Regions from separate parts of the Peribacillus sp. YIM B13481 genome, predicted to be linked through region 4. Evidence: riboswitches for the same ligand, from Rfam matches in the RefSeq annotation. Region 4 holds a riboswitch; each other region holds the start of a gene.
The links. A riboswitch is a leader RNA that binds a small molecule or an ion and turns the genes downstream of it on or off. The one in region 4 is predicted to bind thiamine pyrophosphate.
Positions count from the first base shown of each region.

Region 1 (4,287 bases), on a different contig from region 4:
GCAGCAATCAATAAACCGATACAGCTTCCAATAAGAAAACCCGATAACGCAAGCTCAGTTGTTGATATAAGGTGTCCAAAAAGATTACGGGACGACTCAATTCCTTCAATGAAAATGGCTGATGGAGCGGGAAGCAGCCATTTTTCAACCTTTAATAAGACTGTCATTGACTCCCATACTATCAGCAAACATAATAAAAGAAAGAAGGGAGCCCCCTTCTTCCAAATTCCCCTTTTGATCATGCCCGATATTTCTCCGTTAACGTATCCATCGTAATCCCGCTTGGCTGATATAGTATCTTCACTTGGGAAATGACATTCGGCGAGCCTAATTCAATCATTCTTACATTCATTTTTTCTATCACGGCAAAAAGCTCGGATAGCTCACCCTCCATTGTTGTTTCTAGCGGGTGAACCTCATACTTGACACCTGATTCATCAATGATCTTGATTGCTTCATCGACCATGGGGATGACATTTTCCCCTTTAGGAATGATTTGTATACTAATTAATGAATTGGCCATTGTATTTCCTCCTATTTTGGTAAAAATTCATTGGTAAATGCCTTTTCAGGATTGAAATCACCTTCAAGAAGCTTATTTTCCTTCATCCAATCACTATAATTCTTCCAGATTTCAAGCTTTTGTTCACCCCAACGCGGAGCATCATCCTGATACTTATCTGCAAGCCACTCCTGGCTTTTCTTCACTAGTTTTGGATCTAGATCAGGTGCAGACTTAATTAATATGTCCGCTGCATCATCAGGATTCTTAATTGCAAACTGGTACCCTTTCGAAGCTGCATGAACGAATGCTTTAACAGTCTCAGGATCCTCTTTTATCATCTTTTCATTTGTTGTCAAAACAGGCGTATAGTAATCCAGCTTATCAGAGTATTCGGTTAAGTAAACCATATTAAGCTTTTCATTCCGCAACTCAGCCTCGATACCTGTCCACCCATAATAAATCCAGGCGAAATCTATATCCCTTTTAACCGAAGTGAAAAAATCTGTGTCCCCTGTATTCACTATATCCACTTTATTTACATCGGCATTTTCTTTTTTCATAAGTGAATCAATAATGGCCTTTTCAACTGGAGACCCCCAGCCACCATACGTTTTCCCTTCAAAATCCTTGGGAGTTTTAATGTTTTTTGCCGCAGGTGAAGCGAATCCAGAGGTATTATGCTGGATGACAGCAGCTAGCGAAACAATCGGAACGCCTTGCACGCGGGCCTGCGTAATGCCCTCCTGGTAGCTCACGCCAAATTCAGATTTCCCTGAAGCCACAAGTTTATCAGCTCCAGCTTCGCCTGGCATGATAATTTCCACATCCAGACCTTGTTCTTTGAAATACCCTTTTTCCTTGGCTACATACAATCCTGTATGGTTTGTATTCGGTGTCCAATCAAGCACGACCGATACCTTTTTTAATTCTTTATTGCCTTCTTTTTTAGATGATTCTTCTTTTTCATTAGTTCCGCCTGCCCCACATCCAGCCAAAAGGAACAACGAAGTTAACAGTGGTAAGAATTTATTCAAACTATTATCCTCCTACACATCATATAAGATCCATATGCCGAAACCATAATGAGGCGCCAGGGTCCATTCCAATACCGGTAAAAAAACAAAAAACGCCCGAAGATGAATTCGGACGCTTAACATACAAAACAGAAAGTCAGTAATAATATGTTCCCTCCGCTGGCATCATCCAGATCAGGTTCAAAGAGTCAGCATCTAAAGGACGCAATCTCAGCCAGCAGTACTGGCCCCCCTACATTTCTCGCACATATGAACTTTTCTCTCCCATTATATCAATTCATGGGGAAAAAGGAATACTAATTTGCTTCTTCTCATTAATTGGAAAGGTTTCCCTTGCGTTAAAGGATATCTAGCAAAACATCATGCCATTCCAATCATTCTCGTTTACGTGCCTGACACGTTCAAAGAGTCATTTCCTTGCAGGTATTCATATAATGAGCATAACCTGTGGACATTTTTTGTGTACTGGTTTTATAAGCCCTTAATTTCAAAAGCAAAAGGTGGATATGATCATGATAAAGATTAATCACAAATTATTAGATGTCAGTCACATCCAACCAGGTATAGCATCTGCTAAATCGCTTGAAATTCTCCAATTGCTAGCGGAAGATTCTAACATTTTTGAATATCGGAGCTTTGGATACCTTAATTTCGATATACAACTGAGGCACCGAGTCATCGAGGCAGCTTTTGCGTTGGATAAAAGTGATGCAGAATTTTCCACACTTGAGGAATCGGCATCCAATAAACAATATTGGCGCCTTTCAAAGGATGGCACTTTTACCCTTCAGCCAGGGATTGCCCCTCATGTTGCACTCCTGGACATTTTCTTGAATGGAACGCTTTACGCTTTCGAATGCGGTACAGCGATAGTCGTCACTTTTTTAAAGGCCATTTTGGATTTAATCGGCCCTAGGAATTTCGACTATCTTTTTTCAAGCCTATTTCTATATGACTGGCGCCCTCCGAAGAATATGGCTCTTCATGTTCATCAAGGAACGGATTATTTACCAGGGGATTGCCTTTACTTCAAAAACCCTGATCACGATGAGGAAACACCTGAATGGCAAGGTGAGAATGCAATATTATTAGGAGAAGACCTCTTTTATGGCCACAGGATCGGGATTACCAATGCACAGGGTATCATCGATGAACTAAATAGCAATAGAAAGCCGAATGCCGCCATCTCAGCATTCCTGACAAAGCATATCATTAGCCTGGATAGTTCCTACTATAGACAATTCCAACCAACTATCTCCCGTGCAAAGCCCGTTCACGGTCTTGTCAGCCTATCTGATTTGATTGTTTCTGAAATAGGTCCGAGGATTTATCTTTCATGACTCAAGCAATTCTCCTGCCGTAAAACCGGTTTCTTTAAATATAGGCAAAAAAAATGCTTGGGGATGGAACCACCAAGCATTTTTTCTTATTCACGCACCGATGTTCCCTTTGCCTTTAAACCTGCGTGCACTTGCCTGACCCCATTTCGTAATGGATAGTGTATAAACAGCCAAGGCTGACCATATGAACAAAAAGGCTAAAAGATGCGCTTTTGTAAAACTTTCGTGATAGACGAATACCCCGATCAGTAAGGATAAGGTCGGAGCGATATACTGAAAAATCCCAAGCATCGATAACGGGATCTTCTCCGCCCCCTTTGCAAAATATAAAAGAGGCAAGGCCGTAACAATCCCACCGCCCACCAACAGCAAGCTTGTGCTTCCTGCTGTAAAGAATTGCATTTCTGATTGGTTCATCAAGTATATCAGGTAACCCAGGGCAAGAGGCGTTACCATCATCGTTTCGAGCGTCAGCCCGATCGCCGATTCGGCTTTGATCATTTTTTTTGCCAGGCCGTATAATCCAAAGGTCATGGCCAAAACAAGAGAGACCCACGGGATCGTACCGAAATGAATGCCTAGGATCAAGACCCCGATTCCTGCAAGCAGGAACGACATGATCTGTGCCCCGCTCAATTTTTCTTTTAAAACTATCACTCCCAATAGTACACTGACTAGCGGATTGATATAATATCCAAGGCTCGTGTCAAGGATCCGTCCTGAGTTAACGGCCCAGATGAACACTCCCCAATTAGCTGTAACGAGCAGTGAGGCCGTTAGTAACGCCGCAAAGAGTTTGGGATTTCCCAATATGTTTTTGACATAATCAAGAAACGCTTGTCGTTTTTTCATGAACATCAATAAAACCAGCATGAAGACGAAAGACCATAATACCCTCTGAGCCAAGATTTCTGTAGCTCCGACTCCCTGAAGGAACTTCCAGTAAATTGGCACGACTCCCCACATCATATAAGAAAGGGCTGCATAGATCGCCCCTTCTTTTTGTTCATCCACTTTCATAACCTGCCTTCTTTCCATTAATTCCTTTATCGAATTCTAACTATTTTGCGTATCCATTTCTTTTTTTGCAACTGTTATTTTTTATCATACATGATTCTGTCATCTATGACCGTCATGACCGCCTCAACTTTCAGGAGATCATCCGGCACAACAGCAAAGACATCCAGATTAAACACGGTAAAATCTGCATCGTACCCTTTGATGATCTGACCGCGGCGTTTTTCCTGGCCGATAGCTGCAGCACTCCCTTTTGTATAAAGTGCGAAGGCATCATGAACGGAGAGCCTTTCATCCAAGCCATATACGGTACTGTCCTCACTGTTGATTTTCGTCCTTGTGACAGCAGCATGGATGCCCAAAATTGGATTTAATGGCTCTATAGGCGCAT
Region 1 is NZ_JBHZPE010000002.1:227,714-232,000, forward strand. It holds gene ACFX4X_RS02590 (ABC transporter permease) at 1-242, opposite strand, end outside; gene ACFX4X_RS02595 (thiamine-binding protein) at 239-523, opposite strand; gene ACFX4X_RS02600 (ABC transporter substrate-binding protein) at 535-1,539, opposite strand; TPP riboswitch at 1,674-1,783, opposite strand; gene ACFX4X_RS02605 (protein-glutamine gamma-glutamyltransferase) at 2,052-2,879, shown strand; gene rarD (EamA family transporter RarD) at 2,970-3,899, opposite strand; gene ACFX4X_RS02615 (amidohydrolase) at 3,974-4,287, opposite strand, start outside.
Region 1: another riboswitch for thiamine pyrophosphate. It lies ahead of ACFX4X_RS02600 (ABC transporter substrate-binding protein); the one in region 4 lies ahead of tenA (thiaminase II).

Region 2 (4,287 bases), on a different contig from region 4:
ATAAAAGGAATAGGCATCCTTGGCATGCTTAGTTAACACCTGATTAATTTTATCCTGAGCTGCTTTATTTTTTAGTCCTGATACTTGCGGATACGACAAGTCACTAATATTTTTATACTTTTTCTTGGTTATCTTCACATTGCTAAATTTTAAATATTTAGTAGATACATAGGCTTTTTTTCCATTGTACCGAATTTCCGACCAGCCGGATTTTGTTTTCGAATAAACGGTTACGGCTTTCCCTTTCTCCAACGATCCTACTTTTTTATAGCTGGTGCCGGGACCACTTCTAACAGATAAAGGGGAATTCTTCGTGTTTACCGTTGCGTTTTCTGTAGTGGCTGCGGAGACAAAGTCGATTTTTATCAGTAAAAAAGAGATGCATGTAAAAGTTAATGCGACAGCAAGGAAAATCTTAGTGAAATTCTTGGATAGCATTCAATTACCACCTTTGTATAATTTTTACATTACCTATTATATAAGTTGGTGGATCAAATAGAAAGTTAATTTTATAATTCAAAAGCTAAAGAGGAGAAAGAAATGAAAATTGGTTTAGTACGGCATTTTAAGGTGGCACATGAATTCCCTACTGGGAAATCTGTGACGGCGGATGATATGAAGCAATGGTTTGTGGACTATGATGCAGCGGATATTATTTATGGAACGACTTTACTTGGCGTGGAGGAATGGCAGGAATGTTATTGCAGTGATATGTCGAGAGCTGTCAAGACAGCGGAACATATTTATCCAGGTACGGTTCATCGGATGGAGGAGCTGCGGGAAATACCTTCTCCCCCTCTCAAAGGGAAGGTGAAGCTGCCGTTCATCCTTTGGGCCATCTGGATTCGCTGCTGCTCGCTGTTCAACAAGGAGACAAGGGCGGAAATTAAGATCGCCGAACGAAGGATCAATAAAGTATTGGATGAAGTTTTTGCAAAGGGGGAAAGGGATGTTCTGATCGTGAGTCATGCCGCCCTAATGGTTTATATGAGGAAAGAGCTGATCCGACGGGGGTTCACCGGTCCAAAATTCAAGATTGCCGGTAATGGAAAGCTGTATGTATTCGAAAGATGATAAGTCAAAAATATAGGGTTTCCCGCCATAGAAGGTAAGTCTGGTATATTGAACATTTTGCTTAAGAAAGATGCAGGCCTTTTCCGATTAGTTATTCTTTTTCCGTTGGTTGTGGTTTATTATTGTAATAGTGTAATTTTTACGAATTCAATAATAGGGAAAGAGGTTGGACAATTTGGTGAAGGCAGTTTTTTTTGATTTAGATGATACATTACTATGGGATCAGAAAAGTGTAAAAGAGGCTTTTGTGGCCACATGTGAAGTGGCTAAGGAGAAATATGATTTAAATGTCGACGAGTTTGAAGAAGCGGTTCGGAAGGAAGCGCGTGAGCTTTATTCTTCTTACGATACCTATGGATTTACACAAATGATCGGAATCAACCCATTTGAAGGACTGTGGGGAAATTTTCAGGATGATCATGATGAATTCCGGAAGATGGCCGTGATTGCACCAAATTATCGGAAAGAAGCATGGACGAGAGGCTTGAAGGCATTAGGGATCGATGACCCGGCATTTGGGCTCGAACTGGCAGAACGTTTCCCTGCAGAGAGACGTAAAAAGCCATTTATTTATGAAGAATCATTCCGTGTGTTAGATGAATTAAAAGGGAAGTACAAAATGCTATTGTTGACAAACGGTTCTCCTGAACTCCAAAATACTAAACTTGAAATTACACCTGAACTAGTTCCTTATTTCGATCAAATCGTCATTTCTGGAGCTTTTGGACGAGGTAAACCGGATGCCTCCATTTTTGAGCATGCTTTGGAGATCATGGAACTTGATAAGGATGAAGTATTGATGGTCGGCGATAATTTAATGACGGATATCCTTGGAGCATCACGGGTAGGTATAAAGTCGGTTTGGATAAATCGCCATGATAAGGAACGGAATGAAGTGCTTCCAACCTATGAAATCAAGCATTTAGAGGAGCTTTTCCCAATCCTTGAGAGCCTGGAAAATTAATTGGTGATCCTTCTCCAAGTAACGAATTTGGAGAGAGTGACCTAAAGTATTAGGACTTTCAAATTATATACAGAATGAAAAGGGTGATATATAGTTACCCTGTAATCAATTAAATTATTCAGACTAGGGGTGTCCAATAACAGTTGGGCTGAGAGAGAAGCGCTTATGCTTCTTAACCCTCAGGACCTGATCTGGTTCATACCAGCGTGGGGAAGTTAGAATCTACTAAACAATGACATTTCATTTGGTCATTTCTGTAGTCATACTAACGTTAGCCGGGTCTTAAATATGAGATCCGGTTTTTTCGTGCGAAATGGATTGGATTTTGTCCTTTTTAAATGAACTTAAAAAGGAGAAATGAAATCATGATGAGTAATTCAGTAAATGACATGAACGTTTCAATTATGTCCAGTTTTGCCGGGAGTAAAAAAGTGTATGTTGAGGGATCGAGACCTGATATTAAAGTACCTATGCGTGAAATTAAACTAAGTCCCACTACAGGTGCATTCGGCGAAGAGGAGAATCCGCCTTTGCGGGTTTATGACACAAGCGGTTCATATACGGATTCAGAATATCCCATTGATATTCATAAAGGCCTTGCCCCGATTAGACGCAATTGGGTCTTGGAACGTGAAGACGTTGAAGAGTATGAAGGACGTGAAATAAAACCCGAAGATAATGGGTATAAAAAAGTGGAGTCACAATCCAAAGCTGAAATTTTTCCGGGATTGAAAAGAAAGCCATTGCGCGCAATGAAAGGGAAAAACGTAACCCAGCTTCATTATGCCCGTAAAGGTATCATCACCCCAGAAATGGAGTTCATTTCAATCAGGGAAAATGTTGCCCCTGAGTTTGTAAGAGAAGAGGTAGCTAGCGGTAGGGCGATCATTCCGGCAAATATTAACCATCCTGAAAGTGAGCCAATGATCATCGGACGTAATTTTCATGTGAAAATAAATGCGAATATAGGAAACTCAGCTGTTAGTTCATCGATCGAAGATGAAGTGGAGAAAATGACTTGGGCTACACGTTGGGGAGCCGACAACATAATGGATTTATCCACCGGAAAGAATATTCACACGACCCGGGAATGGATTATCAGGAATTCACCAGTGCCAGTTGGGACGGTTCCAATATATCAAGCATTGGAAAAAGTGAATGGAGTCGCGGAAGATTTAAATTGGGAAGTTTTTCGGGATACATTAATCGAGCAGGCCGAGCAAGGTGTCGATTACTTCACCATACACGCTGGTGTGCTTTTGCGGTACATCCCTTTAACAGCAAAGCGAGTTACGGGAATTGTTTCACGAGGGGGGTCCATCATGGCACAATGGTGCTTGGCCCACCACCAAGAAAGCTTCCTCTATACTCACTTTGAAGAGATTTGTGAAATCATGAAGGCATATGATGTTTCTTTCTCATTAGGTGACGGCCTCCGTCCTGGATCCATTGCAGATGCAAACGATGAGGCGCAATTTGCTGAATTGGAAACACTGGGGGAACTGACGAAGATTGCTTGGAAGCACGATGTTCAAGTCATGGTGGAAGGACCCGGTCACGTACCGATGCATTTGATTAAAGAAAATATGGATAAGCAGCTGGAAGTCTGTCAAGAAGCTCCATTCTATACCTTAGGACCTTTAACAACGGATATAGCTCCTGGATACGATCATATTACTTCTGCGATTGGTGCTGCAATGATTGGATGGTTTGGAACTGCCATGTTATGTTATGTGACACCGAAAGAGCATTTGGGACTTCCGAATAAAGAGGATGTTCGAGTAGGGGTCATTACTTATAAAATTGCAGCCCACGCAGCTGACCTTGCAAAGGGCCATAAGGATGCACAAAAACGGGATGATGCCCTTTCGAAGGCTAGATTCGAATTTCGTTGGAGAGATCAGTTCAATCTTTCTCTCGACCCTGAAAGGGCGGTTGAATATCACGACGAAACTCTTCCGGCTGAAGGTGCCAAAACAGCCCATTTCTGTTCAATGTGCGGACCTAAATTCTGCAGTATGAGAATCTCCCAGGACATCCGTGATTTGGCAAAAGAAAAGGGCCTGGGTTTTGAGTCGGTAATCGATGAAGGGCTTAAAGAAAAAGCGAATGAATTTAGGAAAACGGACGGAGAAATCTATCAATGATTCGGACGAAAGGGAGAATTCGATGAATCGGGTAATCCAGATAAAAGTTGAAATGAAACAGTTGGAAACTCAATTGGAACAGCTAAAAAGAGAGCTGAACAT
Region 2 is NZ_JBHZPE010000022.1:51,580-55,866, reverse strand. It holds gene ACFX4X_RS14105 (PdaC/SigV domain-containing protein) at 1-438, opposite strand, end outside; gene ACFX4X_RS14100 (histidine phosphatase family protein) at 541-1,074, shown strand; gene ACFX4X_RS14095 (HAD family hydrolase) at 1,250-2,038, shown strand; TPP riboswitch at 2,154-2,268, shown strand; gene thiC (phosphomethylpyrimidine synthase ThiC) at 2,404-4,185, shown strand.
Region 2: another riboswitch for thiamine pyrophosphate. It lies ahead of thiC (phosphomethylpyrimidine synthase ThiC); the one in region 4 lies ahead of tenA (thiaminase II).

Region 3 (4,287 bases), on a different contig from region 4:
GTTACTGTGACGGCACTATGTCCGGGGCTGACGTCAACCGGATTCGTCGATCGTTCGGGTATGGGCGCCTCGAAGCTGTTCCAGAGTGGGGCCATCATGGAGGCCGGGCAGGTGGCTGAGGAAGGGTACCGAGGCTTCTTTCGCGGGAAGACACTCATAATGCCAGGGGCTCGCAACCGGTTCGTGGCGTTCATTCCGCGATTAATGCCGCGCAAGATGGTGACCCGTATGGTCAGATCCATGCAGGACAGAACGGGGGATTGACCTTATGGAGGGCGGCCAGGATTGGCTGTTGATTACGGCCTGACAACCCAGCCAAGGGCTCCCAACTTATCCGAACGATGCTCTCAGCAAAGAACGCAATTACTAATCTGTTGCGGATATATTCTACAACACTATTTCAATTATTTGGAGGTCAATTATGAATTATTCTCAATCTATTCAAAACTTGTTTAAACCATTCGCATTCGGAAATACGACCCTGGCAAATCGTATAGTGATGGCACCGATGACGAGACAATTTTCTCCTGAAGGAGTGCCTGGTCCTGATGTGGCCGCCTATTATCGCCGCAGGGCTGAAAATGGCGTTGGACTTATCGTGACAGAAGGTACGGTGATTAATCATTCGGATTCGTCCAATCAAGCCAATGTACCGCATTTCTATGGCGAAGCTGCATTAAACGGTTGGGCAAACGTCGTGGCTGCTGTACACGAAGTAGGCGGACGGATTATTCCGCAGATTTGGCATATGGGTGCGCGAGGCCATGTTGGCGATTATTCGGAATTGGATATCGCCGCAATCGTTCAAGCCTTTGCGCAGGCAGCATTCGAAGCCAAGCGGCTTGGGTTCGACGGCATTGAGCTTCACGGTGCGCATGGATATTTGATCGACCAATTCTTCTGGGAGAAAACGAACCCGCGTACCGACAGCTATGGCGGCGACATGGTTGCCCGCACCCGCTTCGCGGTCGAAGTCATCGAAGCTTGCCGCCGTGCCGTCGGACCGGAATTCCCGATTGTGCTGCGGTTCTCGCAATGGAAGCAGACGGATTTTACAGCGAAACTGGCAGCAACGCCGGTGCTGCTGGAACGGTTCCTGACGCCACTTTCCGATGCGGGCGTCGATATTTTCCACTGCTCGACCCGCCGTTTCTGGGAGCCTGAGTTCGAAGGCTCCAATCTGAATCTCGCCGGATGGACAAAAAAGCTGACGGGTAAACCGACGATTACGGTTGGATCAGTCGGTCTGGATAACGATTTTACGAGTCACTTTACGGAAGGAAAGAGTGCCAAAAATACCAAGATCGACGGGTTAATCGAAAGGCTTGAACGTGAAGAATTTGATCTGGTAGCCGTGGGTCGGGCATTAATGGTTGATCCTGCTTGGGTAAACAAGATTCGTGACGGCCGAACAGCAGAATTGGTTCCCTTTACATCTGAGTCAGTGAGAACACTTCATTAAGCCTCCGTTTGATTAGTTAACACAAGATACATTCTGGAGTTTATGGATAAAAGTGCTGTACGATTGCCGCACAGCGAAGCATATGGAGATTCATGACAGCGATAAAGTTGTAGGGATTGTAGACGAAAAACTATGAATTCAAATTAAGTAGATCCAATCTATCCAATACTTTGATGTTTAATATTTTGTTATGTCTGTCTTTAAAAAAGGCTCTTTTCGTAAAGATTGTTGTTTTTAAAACGAAACTATTTAAGGTTGATTGGAGCAGAAGTGCGAGACTCCTGCGGGAGCAGCAGGACACGTGAGACCCCACAGGCGTTTACGCCGAGGAGGCTCACCGCCCGCCCCGCGGAAAGCGAGCATCTGGAGGGGAAATCAACCACAACTCACTACCTGGTAAATAGCAACAAAGTATGTGAAAACAGCCTTAAAAAAAGAGGATAAGAGTATCTTATTATTCCATAGAGAATGGGGGGGCTGCGGCATCCTCTTTTCTTCATCCTTAACGTATTAGAAGATTGAAAGACTAGTAATCCAAAAGATTAATAATGAACATCTTTGATTGAAAACTTTTCTAATACGTTTGACAATTGGATTTATCGTGTTAATATAAAGGCAAATGAAATATATATACAATTTGTACCACTAGGGGTGCTTTATAGGTAAAACTGATTTTACCTGAGAAGCTGAGATTAAAGTATGACTTTAAGACCCTTAGAACCTGATCTGGTTTATACCAGCGTAGGGAAGTGGGGTCTGGGACAATACGTTTCTGTATTTTTTCAAGTACAACCACTTTCTTTACGTTAAAGAAAGTGGTTTTTTATTTGCAAAAAAAAGGGGTTATAAAAGGCTTTTATCCGTATCATTCATAAAAAAATAGAATTTGGAGGTAATGGACATGAAGTTTTCAGAGGAAATCCGCCAGGAAGTTGATCATATTTGGGAAGCTAGCTTTAATCACCCGTTTGTTGCAGGAATAGGAGATGGCACATTGCCAATAGAGTGTTTTCGTTTTTATGTCAAGCAGGATGCCTATTATTTATCTCATTTTGCTAGAGTTCAAGCTTTAGGAGCAGTCAAGGCTACAGATTTACATACAACAAGCAGGCTTGCCGGCCACGCACAGGGAACATATGAAGCGGAGTTGAAGCTTCATGAAAATTTTTCTGAGAGATTAGGCATCACCAAAGAAGAACGGGAAAATTTCAAACCTGCCCCGACTGCCTATGCTTACACTTCCCATATGTATCGTGCGGCATATTCTGGACATTTAGGTGACGTTATTGCGGCTATCTTGCCATGTTATTGGCTGTATTATGAAATAGGTGAAAAGCTGCAAGAGTGTAAACCGGAAGAGCCGATTTATCAAGAATGGATAGCGGCTTACGGCGGAGAGTGGTTCCGCTCTTTGGTAGAAGAACAAATTGCGAGGCTTGATGAGATTGCTGAAAAGGTAACAGATGAAGATAAGGAAAGAATGAAGGAGCATTTTATCCTTAGCAGCCAATATGAGTACTCATTTTGGGAAATGGCTTATCGTTTAGAGACATGGCCTGTGCATAAGGAAACACTAGAAGTATAAAGGAGATTGAAATATGAAAAAAGGATTGAAATTAACGGATATATTAGTCACGATCGTGATTGCCGTAGCATTTGGAATCGTTTATATCCTTTGGGGTTCGATTTATTATTCCGTTAAACCATTAGGATTACATCTAGATCAACTTATTTATGGAATGTGGTTTATAGCTGGCCCCGTCGCCTTTTTGATTTTACGGAAACCGGGTGTGGCACTTCTGGCAGAGATAGCTGCAGCTTCAGGTGAATTCTTTCTAGGTTCACCATGGGGGCTGTCCGTACTCTTATATGGGGTGGTCCAAGGTTTGTTCGCTGAACTGGTATTCATGGCGTTCAAATATAAAAAATTCAATATGCCGGTGGCCGTTTTAGCTGCGATAGCTTCCTGCCTTGCATCAGTATTAATGGATTTTGCCTACGGGGAAATAGGTGCTCTCACTCTTTGGAATTTATCGTTATTCATGATAGCGAGGTTTGTGGGTTCCATATTCTTTGCAGGTGTAACTGCTTTTTATCTAGTTAAAGTCCTGGAAGCAACAGGAGTAACTAATCTAGTTCGTCCCGTTTCAAGTAAAGATTATGCAGAACTGGACCAAAAGTAGAGGTTGATGGCCATGAAACCAATCGTTTCTGTTGAGAAGTTAAGAATGAAATTTCCAGGTGATGGGTCTTTGATTTTCAAGGACCTATCAGTCTCGATTGATAAAGGTGAAAAAGTTCTATTGTTGGGACCATCAGGATGTGGTAAGTCGACTCTTTTGCAAGTGTTAAGCGGATTGATTCCGAATTCCATCGAAGTCCCGATGAAAGCGGAGAAATTGAAATGCGCTTCTTCATGGGGATATGTTTTTCAAGACCCTGATAGTCAGTTTTGCATGCCATTTGCTGATGAGGAAATTGCCTTCGTCCTTGAGAACCTTTCCGTCCCTAAAGAAGAAATGAATGAGAAAATCCAAAATCATATTCGTAAAGTAGGATTGAACCTAGGCCATACAAGTATAGAAACATTATCAGGCGGGATGAAACAGCGTCTGGCAATCGCTTCAGTATTGGCCCTTGAACCGGAAGTGATATTTTTAGATGAACCAACCGCCATGCTTGATCCGGAAGGAACTAAAGAAATCTGGGGTTTGTTGAAGGAAGTCGGTCGAGACAAAACGGTAATTATCGTCGAGCATAAAATCGACCATGTTTTAGAATTCATCGAACGAATCGTGCTTTTTAACGGTGAAGGTGAAATCATG
Region 3 is NZ_JBHZPE010000026.1:13,499-17,785, reverse strand. It holds gene ACFX4X_RS15315 (SDR family NAD(P)-dependent oxidoreductase) at 1-264, shown strand, start outside; gene ACFX4X_RS15310 (NADH:flavin oxidoreductase) at 422-1,462, shown strand; TPP riboswitch at 2,100-2,227, shown strand; gene tenA (thiaminase II) at 2,364-3,047, shown strand; gene ACFX4X_RS15300 (ECF transporter S component) at 3,061-3,645, shown strand; gene ACFX4X_RS15295 (ABC transporter ATP-binding protein) at 3,658-4,287, shown strand, end outside.
Region 3: another riboswitch for thiamine pyrophosphate. It lies ahead of tenA (thiaminase II); the one in region 4 lies ahead of tenA (thiaminase II).

Region 4 (4,287 bases):
CATGTGTGTTTTGTGTATGAATGCGTTCTCCCTTGATCCATTGGAAGTCAGTTCCATCATAAAAAAGATCGTTTGGATTTCCTGCTGCATGGCCCCCTTTAAGTAAAACGGCTTTAGAACCTAGTTCATGTATGGATATGCATGCCCTGTAAAAATCTTGTTTCGTTCGAATCGACAAGCCAGTAAGGACTTCCGCTTCTGGTACATTCGGGGTTACAAGTGTTGCAAGCGGAAGCAATTCCATTTTTAAGGCAGTGACAGCTTTTTCGTCTAGCAAATGGTGGCCGCTTTTTGAAATCATGACTGGGTCAAGGATAACGATGGAAGGTAAGTAGGTTTTAATGGACGCAGCGACTGTTTTCACTATTTCTTTTGATCCAAGCATTCCTATTTTTACTGCATCGACATGAATATCCTCAAAGATGGCAGCAATTTGATCCGAGATGATAGCTGTTTCGATGGCCTGAACTGAACGCACTTCCATTGTGTTTTGTGCAGTAACAGCTGTAATGGCAGACATTCCAAAGACACCATGTGCAGAAAATGTTTTTAAATCTGCTTGTATTCCAGCACCGCCCCCTGAATCAGAGCCTGCGATGGTTAATGCTGTTTTCATAAAAAATCCCCTTCATATAATTATTTTTTAGAAGTATTTTAAGTAATATGAAAGCTAAAAGCGCACCTGCGAATGAACTAAGCATAAAAGCTGGTAAAAAACCAAAAAGAGCAGCTTTTTCCCCCAATAGGAGGAGTGCAAGTGGATAACAGGATAGGGATCCGAGAATGCCGGTCCCAATCACTTCCCCTAGACAGGCGAATTTCAAGCTTTGTGTTTTTCGATAAAGGACGGCAGCCAATAGTGCACCTATCATGCTGCCAGGAAAGGCGAAAATTGAACCGGTACCAGACATGTTTCTAATGATGGAAACTAATAAAGCTTGTGTTACCGAATAGGCAGGCCCCAATAAAACGGCTGTCAGGACATTTGCCAGATGCTGTATAGGGAAGATTTTAGCAAATCCGACAGGGATGAAAATAATTGAACTGGTCAGAGTCGTTATACCCGTGATCATGGCAGTCAACGTCATTTTCTTGATTGGATTCATCATCATGGCCAATACCTACAGTGGCCAATCTTGTTCATTTTGAACCATATCCCAGAATAAATATTCATATCGGGAAGTCACCAAAAAGTGCTTTTCTAATCTCAGAAGTTCCTTTTCAGGCATGCCTCTTGTTAATTCTTCCAATAAAGCAATCAGCCACTTGTGTGCCTCACCGAATTCAGGAGATGAATAGGACCTTATCCAATCTGCGTAGCGGTTGTTTTCCAATGCTTCACCATTTTGTTTTTTTAATATCAAACCAATTTCATAATAATCCCAAGCACATGGTAGGAGACAAGCGATGAGGTCTGCCAAAGTCCCATGCTGAGCTGCATTTAGCATGTAACCCGTATAGGCTAAAGTGGTAGGCGTAGGTTCTGTTTCTTCCAATTCCTTGGTACTGATTCCGAATTCCGAAGCATATTGCCGATGGATATCCATTTCCACTTGAAGAGTTTCGTTTAAAATACTGGAAAATCTTGCCATGGTTTCGATATTATGAGCTTTGATGACACCTAGAGCAAAAAGCTTGGAATATTCCATGAGATAGATATAGTCCTGCTTCAAATAATAAGAAAATTTTTTTTCAGGTAGCGTGCCGTTTCCAATTGCCTGGACAAAGGGATGTGAATGGTTCCTTTTCCAAATTTCTTTTGCCCGTCCATGAAGTCTTTCACTGAAGGTTTCTAATTTAGTATTCTCCATTGTTCATCCTCCTTTAGAATAGATCCCCTATTTACATCCATAAAAAAAACCGCTCCTGAATACGGAACGGGGTAGATGGATAAAGTCTGCAAATGGACGATATCATCCACTTCCCTCCGCCGGTATGAGCCGGTTCAGGTTCAAAGGGTCCGGAACTAATTCCATCTCAGTCTAAAAAAAGACTCCCCTAGTGGTGTGAATTGTATGTAATTACTGACATCATATCAGAAAGACAAGAAAATGCAACCCACATTTGAAAGGGGAAACCCATTTATGGCAAGTGGAAAAGGAAGAACCAGGTAATTGACTTTTGATGTTTATTGGGATAAAATCATTTCTACATCATTTATATATTGAATTCTTATCCAGAGAGGTGGAGGGACTTGGCCCAAAGAAACCTCGGCAGCAGACCCATTTTGGGAACTGTGCTAAATCCAACAAGCATTTGCTTGGAAGATAAGAAGAGCCGTACGGACACTGTAAGCCTCTTCTTGAATTAGAAGAGGCTTTTATTTTTGCGGAATAACGTTTAGTGGCATACTAGAAAAGGTATATATAATTTGGTGAAATCAAACCGGTTAATACAGTTTAGCTCAACTAGAAGCGGGCTCTATGATGACTAGGAAAGGAGCCATTTACATGGCAGAATTATTTAAGAGGATTGAACAGAGGAAGGCAATGCTTATTGAAGAGTTATTGGCCAATGGAGTATACAAAACCTCTGATGAAAGGCACCTTTATGATGCCCCGTTAAAAGTACTTGAAAATGAATATAAGATTGTAATAAATAGACCTAATAACCAGTCTCCTTCGGAATGGATGACATAGTAATCGATAGGCTATAATCTTGGGATAAGGGATATGATGTAAGCATTCGCAGTCTATACTTGTGGATGCTTTTTTTATTTATGTTTATATAGGGGATGACACAATATATACATATTTAGAAAATGAAATAGGCTTTTTGTCACATTTAAACTGTAAAATTACACATTTGATTTCAAATAAATAGTTGATTTTAACTATAATTTTCATTATGATGAAGGTGTAAAAAAATTGAATAAATGGGAGGTGGCTTGATGCTTTGCCAGAAGGTAACTGTTGAAAAAGTAGAAGAGAAGAGACAAGAAATGATCAAATTGGCGGCAATTTATGGTTTAACAAGTCTTCTAACTGTTCAAGCAAGCCAAGAATTGGATACGCTGTTGAATGCTTTAACAAATAAAAGAGATTCTGAATATTTTTCCCTTAAGAAAGGATATAGGTATTTCTAAATTCTCCATTTCGGCCTCGCTTAATCCGAAAAAGGCTACTGCTCAAGGCAATAGCTTTAAATGAATATTTTAATTATCGACACGTTTCCCAAGTATAATCAAATCTCTTTCAATGCCATCGAGCTCTGCAACTCGAGGAAAATTTGCCCATTTTTCAAACCCGAATTTTGAAAAAAGCTTCAGGCTAGGTATATTGTGGGCAAAAATGAAACCTAATAAAGTTTTCACCCCTAATTTAGGGCTCACTTCAATTGCCTTTTGAATCGAAATTTGTCCGATTCCTTTTCCCCGGAAATAATCATCGATATAAATGCTGATTTCGGCCGTAGAATCATAAGCTGGCCGGCCATAGAAAGATTGAAAGCTCATCCATCCGGCAGTTTGCCCTTCTATAGTAATGATATATAGCGGTCGACTTTCTGAATGATGTTCCTCAAACCATTTAACCCTCGATTGTACGGATACAGGTTCCGTATCTGCCGTGACCATTCTTGAAGCAATTGTCGAATTATATATTTCAACGATTCTGGGTAAATCCGAAAGTGCTGCCTCCCTAAACTCTATGTGCTCTGCCATCATTTAAACTCCTATCTATCATTTATATTCAATCTCCAGAATAAAGGGTATCATCCCGCTTACATAAAGGCCGGTGAATGAAGCCCAATCCATTGAAAGTTTTATATTATCATACACTCTTTACTATTTATCTGACAATTCATTTTTGTATGTTAAAACTACAGATTTTTGGGTATTTAAAATGATGAAATACTTCATAGTAAATAGACAAAAGGAGAAACCAATGAAAAAAGTAGCAGGTTTGTTAATTATTGTACTAGTTATTTGTTTTGCTGCATATAAATTTCAGGCCTCGGAGTCGAAAGATGTGCAAAGGGTAATGGCTTTTGGAGATTCGTTAACCTTTGGAAAAGGGGATAAGGACGGGGAGGGATATGTAGAAGGTCTGGAGGATGAATTGAATAATCCGGAATCGGAACAAAAAGTGAGTTTTTGGAATTACGGTATAAAAGGTCAGGAAACGGATGGGGTCATGAATCAGCTTGATGATTACCGCATTAAATCGAAACTTGATAAAGCCGATACTTTCATCGTTTATATTGGAACCAATGACTTGATCAATAGTAACGGCGGTGACTTGAAGAAAATAAGTGATCGAAAAATCGATGAGGGTAAACGGGAGTATA
Region 4 is NZ_JBHZPE010000019.1:54,170-58,456, forward strand. It holds gene thiD (bifunctional hydroxymethylpyrimidine kinase/phosphomethylpyrimidine kinase) at 1-616, opposite strand, end outside; gene thiW (energy coupling factor transporter S component ThiW) at 585-1,106, opposite strand; gene tenA (thiaminase II) at 1,122-1,811, opposite strand; TPP riboswitch at 1,906-2,010, opposite strand; SAM riboswitch class I at 2,170-2,274, shown strand; gene ACFX4X_RS13035 (Fur-regulated basic protein FbpA) at 2,451-2,639, shown strand; gene ACFX4X_RS13040 (aspartyl-phosphate phosphatase Spo0E family protein) at 2,891-3,085, shown strand; gene ACFX4X_RS13045 (GNAT family N-acetyltransferase) at 3,155-3,661, opposite strand; gene ACFX4X_RS13050 (DUF459 domain-containing protein) at 3,885-4,287, shown strand, end outside.